One region of the Arthrobacter sp. UYEF36 genome, then DNA from elsewhere that is predicted to be linked to it. Evidence: riboswitches for the same ligand, from Rfam matches in the RefSeq annotation. Region 1 holds a riboswitch; the other holds the start of a gene.
The links. A riboswitch is a leader RNA that binds a small molecule or an ion and turns the genes downstream of it on or off. The one in region 1 is predicted to bind cyclic di-AMP.

Region 2: linked by a shared signal. The riboswitch ahead of ABIB29_RS05980 (NlpC/P60 family protein) and the one ahead of ABIB29_RS10440 (aggregation-promoting factor C-terminal-like domain-containing protein) in region 1 are both predicted to bind cyclic di-AMP.

Annotation. Positions count from the first base shown of each region.
Region 1 covers NZ_JBEPOX010000006.1:23,810-28,029, forward strand. Annotated here, with positions in the region: gene ABIB29_RS10430 (response regulator transcription factor) at 1-1, shown strand, start outside; gene ABIB29_RS10435 (sensor histidine kinase) at 5-1,597, shown strand; cyclic di-AMP (ydaO/yuaA leader) riboswitch at 1,750-1,907, shown strand; gene ABIB29_RS10440 (aggregation-promoting factor C-terminal-like domain-containing protein) at 1,909-2,679, shown strand; gene ABIB29_RS10445 (VOC family protein) at 2,715-3,092, opposite strand; gene upp (uracil phosphoribosyltransferase) at 3,190-3,825, opposite strand; gene ABIB29_RS10455 (phosphatase PAP2 family protein) at 3,838-4,220, opposite strand, start outside.
Region 2 covers NZ_JBEPOX010000002.1:423,480-427,699, forward strand. Annotated here, with positions in the region: gene ABIB29_RS05975 (dihydrofolate reductase family protein) at 206-793, shown strand; gene ABIB29_RS05980 (NlpC/P60 family protein) at 851-1,609, opposite strand; cyclic di-AMP (ydaO/yuaA leader) riboswitch at 1,614-1,784, opposite strand; gene ABIB29_RS05985 (hypothetical protein) at 1,988-2,257, shown strand; gene ABIB29_RS05990 (AfsR/SARP family transcriptional regulator) at 2,254-2,763, opposite strand; gene ABIB29_RS05995 (hypothetical protein) at 2,800-2,949, shown strand; gene ABIB29_RS06000 (hypothetical protein) at 3,410-4,220, shown strand, end outside.

The DNA.
Region 1 (4,220 bases):
ATCCATGCCTGAGCCCTCCGCCGGGATCCGCCCCGCCGGGTTCAACTGGCGCAACCCGGCCACCTGGCACCTGCGCACCCGGCTTGTCCTCGTCGCCATGGCCCTGCTCGTGGCGATCTGCGGGGCCGTTGGAATCGTCAGCTACGCCTCGATGGACTTCTTCCTGACCAAGCAGCTCGACGCCCAGCTGCAGCAGGCAGCGGTCCGTGCCCGCGAGTCTGGCCGCTCCGGCCGCTCCGATCCCCTCGAGGCGCGGGGCCTGCCCATCGGCACCCTGAACGCGAGAATCCATGATGATTCGGTCCGCCGCGCCGGTTTCCTCTCCGAGGATGCCACCCGGGAATCCCTCACCGACGAGGACGACGAGATCCTCCTGGAGCTCACGCCGTGGCTCGAACCGGTGGACCGGACCCTGTCCGCCGGCGCCTACCGGCTGGTTGCCGCCGAGGCGGGCGGGGACGTAATCGTGACCGGCCTGCCGCTCGCAGAGAAGCAGAACACGCTGGCCACCATGGTGTGGACCATGGTGCTCGTGTCCGCCGGCGGACTCGTGGTCATCGGCCTGGCCGGGACGGCGCTGATCCGCCGGACCATGAAGCCGCTCGATCAGCTCTCCCAAGTCGCGACCCAGGTCTCCCGGCTGCCGCTCGACGCCGGAGAGGTGGGACTTGCCGTGCGGGTGCCGGCGTCCGCAGCGCATCCGGGAACCGAGGTGGGCAGTGTGGGCCACGCACTGAACATGATGCTGGAAAATGTCTCCAATGCCCTCGAAGCCCGGCAGAAGAGCGAGATGAAGGTCCGCCAGTTTGTCGCGGATGCCTCGCATGAGTTGCGCACCCCCTTGACCGCCATCCGCGGCTATACCGAGCTGATGCGGATGACCGAGCATTTCACCCCGGACGGCCAGAAGTCCCTGGCCCGGGTGCAGAGCCAGTCCGAGCGTATGACCACCCTGGTGGAGGACCTGCTCCTGCTCGCCCGGCTGGATGAGGGCCAGCCGCTCAGGCTCAGCGAGGTGGACCTCACCCAGTTGGCCATCGAGACGGTCAGCGATGAGAAGGTCATGGCCCCGGACCGGGTCTGGCATCTGGAACTCCCCGAAGAGCCTGTGGTGATCCGCGGTGACGCGACCCAGCTGCATCAGGTGCTGGCGAACCTGCTCTCCAACGCGCGCAAGCACACCGGCCCCGGCACGACGGTGGTGACCGGCGTGAAGCGATCCCCGGACGGATATGCCGTGGTGACCGTGACGGACAACGGCCCCGGGATCGCCCCCGAGTTTGTGGACCGCGTCTTTGCACGCTTCACGCGCGCGGACGCGTCCCGCAAGAATCCTGTTTCCGTCACGACGCCGGCAGCCGGCAAAGGTTCCCTCCCGCGGCGTCCGCTGCACCCGCCGCGGTCGCCCGAGGCAGCTGCCGCGGTCGCCACCACCACGGCCCCCGGCACAAGCGCTTCCGCCGAGGGAACCAGCGGGCTGGGATTGTCGATCGTGCAGTCGATTGTCGCGGCCCATGGCGGGACTGTCGGTGTGGTCTCGAGGCCCGGCCGGACCGAGTTCACCGTCCGGCTGCCGGAGGCTCCACCCGCCGGGTGAGGACCCTCCGTCGCCGGTCAACGCGCAAGCCGCCCCGCCGCCGTCGGAATTCCTGTTACCGAAATGTGACATAGCCGGACGACTCCTGTACGGTTTTTAGGGTGCGGTCACCACTAGGCCGCATATCCGGATGCACGCCAAGCTCTGCCGCCTCCCGGATCCCGCTGGACCAGGCAGAGGCGGGGGACCCAGAGTTCCCGGGCATTTCTGCACATCGCACCCCTGGGGTGAAGCCGACACGTGAGTTTCCGTGCGGCCGGGTGACCTCACCCGAACCCGACAGCTAACTCCGCAGGCGTTGAGAGGCACTCATGACTGAATCCAAGGTACAAACGCGCCCTGACGGCGCCGCACCGACGACGGGCTCCCAGCAGTCGCGCCACCGCGCCGAACCGGCCAAGCCCGCTTCAGCCCTGGCCCGGTTTGCCCACAACGCCGGCTCGGCCGGCCGCCGGGCGGCCGTTGTTGTTACCGCCTGCGCGGTGCTCGTGGGGGCCGGCGCCGCCGGCCAGGCGTCCGAGACGGCCGCCCGCAACGCCGGCGCGGACAGTTCCACGCAGGCAGCCGCCACGGCGGATCCGCTGACACACCTTGATTTTGAACGTGTCCGGGTCGAGAACCAGGCCGTCCTCCCCACCGGCGACGCTGCAGCCCCGGCGGCCGAGGTGGCGCCGGCCGAAGCGCCGGCCCCGGCAGTCCCGGCCCCGGCACCCCCGGCTCCGGAACCCGCCCCGGCACCTGCCCCTGCGCCCGCACCCGCCCCCGTTGCGGTCAATGATCCGGCGGGCGCACAGGCGTACGCGGCCAGCCAGCTGGGCTCCTATGGCTGGGCACCGAGCCAGATGCAGTGCCTGATGAAGCTCTGGACCAAGGAATCGGACTGGGAGACCACTGCCACGAACCCGAGCAGCGGCGCCTACGGCGTGGTCCAGTCGCTGCCGGCCGAGAAGATGGCCAGCGCGGGCGCCGACTACCGGACGAACTACCGCACCCAGATCAACTGGGGACTGGAGTACGTCAAGGATCGCTACGGCTCACCGTGCGGCGCACTGAACTTCCACTACGCCAACAACTGGTACTAACCCCCTGGTCCAGCCAGACCAGCCAGACCAGCCGCTTAGCCGTTGGGACGGTTGGGGAGGTACTGCACCGCCCATCTGTTGCCGTCAGGGTCGGCGAAGTGGACAAAATGCCCCCAGTCCTGAACATCGACGTCACTGACGTCCACGCCGTTGTCCTTGAGCTGCTGGTGGGCCCCCTGGATGTCGCTGACCACGAGCTGAAGGCCGGGGGCGGTACCCGGCGGGGCGTCCGAGAGGCCCTCACCGATGGCGATCGAGCAGCCGGAGCCCGGCGGGGTCAGCTGGACGAATCGGATGCCTTCCATGGGCCGCTCGTCGAAGTCGGCCTTAAAGCCAACCTTGTTGACGTAGAAATCCTTCGCGCGGTCCACATCGGACACCGGAACAAAGACAAGTTCAAGTTTCCAGTCCATGGGGCTCAGGCCAGTACCGGGCGGTGTGTTCCGGGAGGTTAGGGCCCCCCTCGCGCGGGTCCGGCCGCGAGGGCAGGTCCGACGCCGGGTGGCTGGACTACCCGGCGACGCCGTAGAGGCGGTCGCCGGCGTCGCCCAGACCCGGCACGATGTAGGACTTCTCGTTGAGCTTCTCGTCGATAGAGGCGAGCACAATCGTCACGTTCGCGTCGGCGAGTTCTTCTTCGAGTTTTGCCAGGCCTTCCGGGGCGGCCAGCAGGCAGATGCAGGTGACGTCGGAAGCGCCGCGCTTGAAGAGGAACTTGATGGCCTCGCGCAGCGTGCCGCCGGTGGCGAGCATGGGGTCCAGGACGAAGATCTGACGGTCGGTGAGGTCTTCGGGGAGACGCTCTGCGTAGGTGATGATGTCAAGGGTCTCTTCATCGCGGGCCATGCCCAGGAATCCGACCTCCGCCGTGGGGACCAGCTTGGTCATGCCCTCGAGCATGCCGAGTCCGGCCCGGAGGATGGGGACCACCAACGGGGTGGGCTTGGTGAAAGCGGTGCCGATGGTGGTGCTGACCGGCGTCTCGATGGTCACCGGTTCGGTGCGGACGTCGCGGGTGGCCTCGTACGCCAGCAGCGTGACGAGTTCCTCGGTGAGCTGGCGGAAGACCGGGGACGGGGTGTTCTTGTCCCGCAGAACGGTGAGCTTATGGGCGACCAGCGGGTGGTCCACAACGAGAGTGCGCATGGGTCAAAACTATCACCCGGCGGCCGGGGGCCCGCCCGTCGGACCGCGGGCCCCGACGTCGTCCTTTTCCTCCGGAGCGCTGGTCCCGGCGGCACCGTCGCGCAGGTGGACCTCGTTGTCAAAAGTCGGCGCAGGCCCGGCATGTTCCCGGTGCCGCACGACGTGGAAGAGCCGGTGGGCCAGGATCACGATTCCCACCCAGGCCAGCCCCAGGACCCAGCCGATGATCACATCGGTCATCCAGTGGTGGCCCAGATAGACCCTGGACATGCCCATCGCGAAGATGAAGAGCGTGCCCGCCGCAATAAGCGCGACCCGGGCGAGGGTCCGTGTGATCTGCAGGCACGCGAGGTACACCACCAGTCCAATCACCACCGTGGTGTTGAGTGTGTGGC
Region 2 (4,220 bases), on a different contig from region 1:
CGGTTGTGGCCATCCAGTCGCTCTATCGTGGCGGACGCCGCCACATTCGGCAAGATGCTGCCGGTCAGGATTATTCTGACGGGTTCGCAGGCGGGGCGCCCTCCGGAACGGCAAGAAGCTGCCGCCCGGCGTCGGGCCCTGCCGCAGCTGCGGGGTGCGGCGTACGCTGGAAACCCCGGCCGTCAGTTTGGTGAAGGAGCCCGTGATGCGCAAGGTCATCCTGATGATGCAGGTGTCCCTGGACGGATTCATCGAGGGTCCGGAGCGGGACCTGAGCTGGCACCGGGTCGATGATGAGCTGCACCGCCACTTCAACGATGAGCTCCGGACCATGGGCGCTTTCCTGGACGGCCGTGTCACCTACGAGCTGATGGCCGACTACTGGCCGACGGCTGACCAGGACCCCTCAAGCACTCCCACAGAGGCCGACTTCGCGGGCATCTGGCGGGACATGCCGAAGATCGTCCACTCCAGGACCCTGGCGTCGGCCGGGTGGAATACCGAGGTGGTCCGCGAGGTCGCCGCCGAGGATGTTGCGAGGCTTAAGGAAGGGCCCGGCGGTGATCTGGCGCTGGGCGGCGCCAATCTGTCCGCGTCTTTCAGGCGGCTCGGGCTGATCGACGAGTATCGGGTGTATGTGCACCCGGTCCTGATCGGACGGGGCACGCCCCTCTTCCAGGAGACGGACGTTGTGACGCCGCTGCGGCTGCTGGAGAGCCGTGCGTTCGGCAACGGTGTGGTGTTGCTGAGGTATGCACCGGAGCCGGACGCCGGGCACGCTGAAGGCCGGTGATCAACTGCCCCCAAGGCAACCGATCGACCGGCCTTCGACGTGCTGTGTGCGGTGCTGCTAGCCGGCGCGGACGAACGTCACGGGACCGGTGGCGGTCAGCCAGGACAGCGGGTGCGTCATGGTGGCGTTGACGCCGTTCATGCCGCCGCTGATGGCCTGGCCGTTGCCGGCGTAGATGGCGACGTGGCCGGACTGGACGATGATGTCGCCGGGCTGGGGATCAGCGACGACCTTGCCGTACTTCATGAACGCCGTCGGGCCGATGTCACCGACCGCGATGCCGGCAGCGTTCAGGGCCTTCTCCACCACGGCGGTGCAGTCCTGCGTGATGCCGATCTGGCCGTACGCGACGGCCAGCAGGGTGGCGTTGACTCCGCCGGCTGCCGGGGCAGCGGCGGGGGCGGGTGCTGCCTGGACCTTGACCGTCGCCTTGGCGGCGGCAGCGGGGGCCGGAGCGGGTGCTGCCGGAGCCGCAGCAGCCGGGGCAGCAGCTGCCGGGGCCTTCGGAGCGGCTACGGGCTTGGGTGCCTCGACCACAGGAGCCGGGGCAGTCTCAACGGCCGGGCGCTCGAACGTGATCTGGACGGCGGAGTCCGCCATGACCGGCGCGGAGACCAGGCCCTGGACGTCAACGGACGACGCCGGCGCGGAGTCTCGCTCGGTCGGTGCATCGGCTGCATTCGCGGCCATGGCGCCGCTGAGCACCATTCCGGAAGCGGCCACGAGAACTGCGGCCTGGCGGCCGATGGTAGCGGCGGCGCGGCTTTTGCTGCGAAGATCGGCGCGTTTGGGCGCACGGGTATTGCTAAAAGTCATTAAAGGAGCCTCTCCCAATGCCTGCGAGGTGAGCTGTCGGATTCGGATGGGAGGCACCCGGCCGCACGCTGGCCCGATCATGCCGGGCCGTGCGGCTTCACCCCAAGACCCCTGGAGAACAGCGGGTCAAAATTGGTTTCCCCGTCTCTGCCGGACGTTGCTGCGAGTTATCCCCAGGCCGCGGCAGAGTTAGGCAATCGGCTGGGGAGAGCCCGTCTCGGAAACAACAGGCACCTAACAACGGTAACGGAATGATTACGGAGTGTCACATCGGCATCGTGGCGGGCTGCGGCGACCGGTGTGCGGCCCGCCCCGCCGGACCCCGGCCGCAGGCATAGGATGATGCCATCACCGTTCCCCCGAAGCGGAGGCCCAAAAATGGACAGTCCCGACCTCATCAGGCACTGTGTCGCCATCTGCCAGCTGAGCAGTCAGCCGCCGGAGGACTTCACTGTCAACACCGAACTGCTGGTGCTGGACAACGGGGAGGTCCACGTGTCCACCTGGGACGCTGAGCCCCGTGACGGCGGCTTCGACGTGCACGTCCTGAACGACCGCGTGGACGCCCTGGGCTTTATGGTGATCACGGATTGGGAATTCTTCGACGAAAAGGCCTTTGCCGTGGTGGAGCGCCGGCCGGGACGCTAGGCCCGATCCGTCTCACTGGCGGGGACCCGGGACACGCCACGGACCCGCTCCAGCAGCCTCGGCGACGGCCGTAATCCCAGCTCGGTCCACAGCAACGAACTGTATTGCCGAAGGTACTCGTGGGCGGCAGCGACATTGCCCTCATCGAGGCAGATGTCGATAAGGACGGCGTGCACGGATTCACGGAGCGGCTCGATGGCCTTGGCCCGCAGCGCCGCATCGATCCCTTCCGGATAGCGGCCCAGGGTTCGCAGCCGGACCGCCAGCGCCTCCAGTGCGTGCAACTGCACCTGGCGAAGGCGTTCCCGCTCTATCAGAAGCCAGTCTTCATCCCACTCCGGCAACAGGTCCCCGGTGAGCGGCGAACTGTTGGTGTCTTCGACCAACAACTCCCCGCCGGGTGCCAGCAGCCTGGCGGCCTGCGCCCGGCACAACTGGAGATCCGTCACCACGCCGTCGCCGAGCGCCAGTTCGCTTCGACCCGCCGAAATGAGGGACCCGTGCACCGAACGGATTCTCCACAGCGCAGTGCGGAGGCTTCCGTGGCCATGATCCGCGCTGGAATCCGCCCACAATTTAGCTATAACCGCCTGCCGGGAGCATTTCACACCGTCCTGGCGGGCAATTGCGAGAAAAGCCAGGACGCGCTGGGCATGAATGGGCAGCTGAAGCTCTTTATGCGCGAGGAATAGGGAAAAACCGTTCAAGAGGAGCAGGCCCGGTTGACCCTCCGATTCCGAATCTGCGACGGAACTTTGACTTACTGCAGACGTCATTTTATTACCCCACGGAGATATGACGCGGAAAGATTCAGGAAACGGCCACGGCATACGCGGCGATCGGCAACATTGCTACGCAGCGTTGACGTCTAGGAAGGAACTTGGGCGGATCATTTCCGCCATGAGAGCCGATTGTTCCGTGATATTACTGCGCCTCTGGCGGAACCCACAAGGGGTGTTTATTCGGGTACGCACCGCAAACGGCAGCCGGCGGGAATGGGTGGTTTCCGGGACTGTCGAACTCGTTATGTTGCTCGAAGCACTTATTACCGAGCTTGAAGATGAGCCCGTAACGGGAATGGAGACAGAAGATTGACGGTGGAAAACACAGAAGTCCCCGAAGCTGAAAACAATATCCCGTAAGGAGGGTGTCATGGACGCACAGTCCGGCTTCACCGGCGAGACTCTGTTCTCTGGCCTGTCATTGGCCGAGCCTCCCGCGACCCCAGCTTTTGCCCAGGCCGCCGCCCCGGAGGCGGTCTTGAACACGCCCTTCCCGGCCAGGTTCATGACGGAGGCCTTTGCCCCGGAGGTCGAAGAGGCCGCGGCGTTCTATACGGAACTCGAAGACGAAGATTTTGTGGATGCCCTGGACCAGCTCATCAACGACGCTGCGGCCCGCCAGTTGGCGGATCAGCGGAACTGGTCCTCGCTTCCGGCCGAAGCGGATACCCGCGCCTCGCTGGAGGACTGGGTGGAGCCGATCGCTTCGGAGACCGAACGCGCCATGGACGGTTTCGCTGAACGTCTCGTGGCGGCCGATGTCTACGGGCTGCCGGCCCAGGAGTTTGAACAGCTCCTGGAGGCCGCCAGCAACGAGTCCCAGTACGGGCTATCCGGCTATGAGGGATTCATCGGCGGCATTATCCGGGCCGGGAAGAAGCTGGCGCGCGGCGCCGTCGGGCTGGTCAAGAAGGGTATCGCGGCAGTCGGCAAGGTTCTTCCCATTGGTCTTCTGCTGAACAAGCTCAAAGGCCTGGTCAGGCCCCTGCTCAGGCGTGTCATCAGTTCCGCCATGAACCGGCTGCCGGCCAGTGTCAGGCCCTTCGCCCGCAAATTGGCCGCCAAACTGGGAGTCGCCGAGGCCGAAGCCGAGGATCACGCCTCCGCTGAAGGGCTCGCGGAGGTTTTTGAACTCGAAGTCGCGTCTCTGCTGTACGCTCCCGAAGCCGAGGAGGAACTCG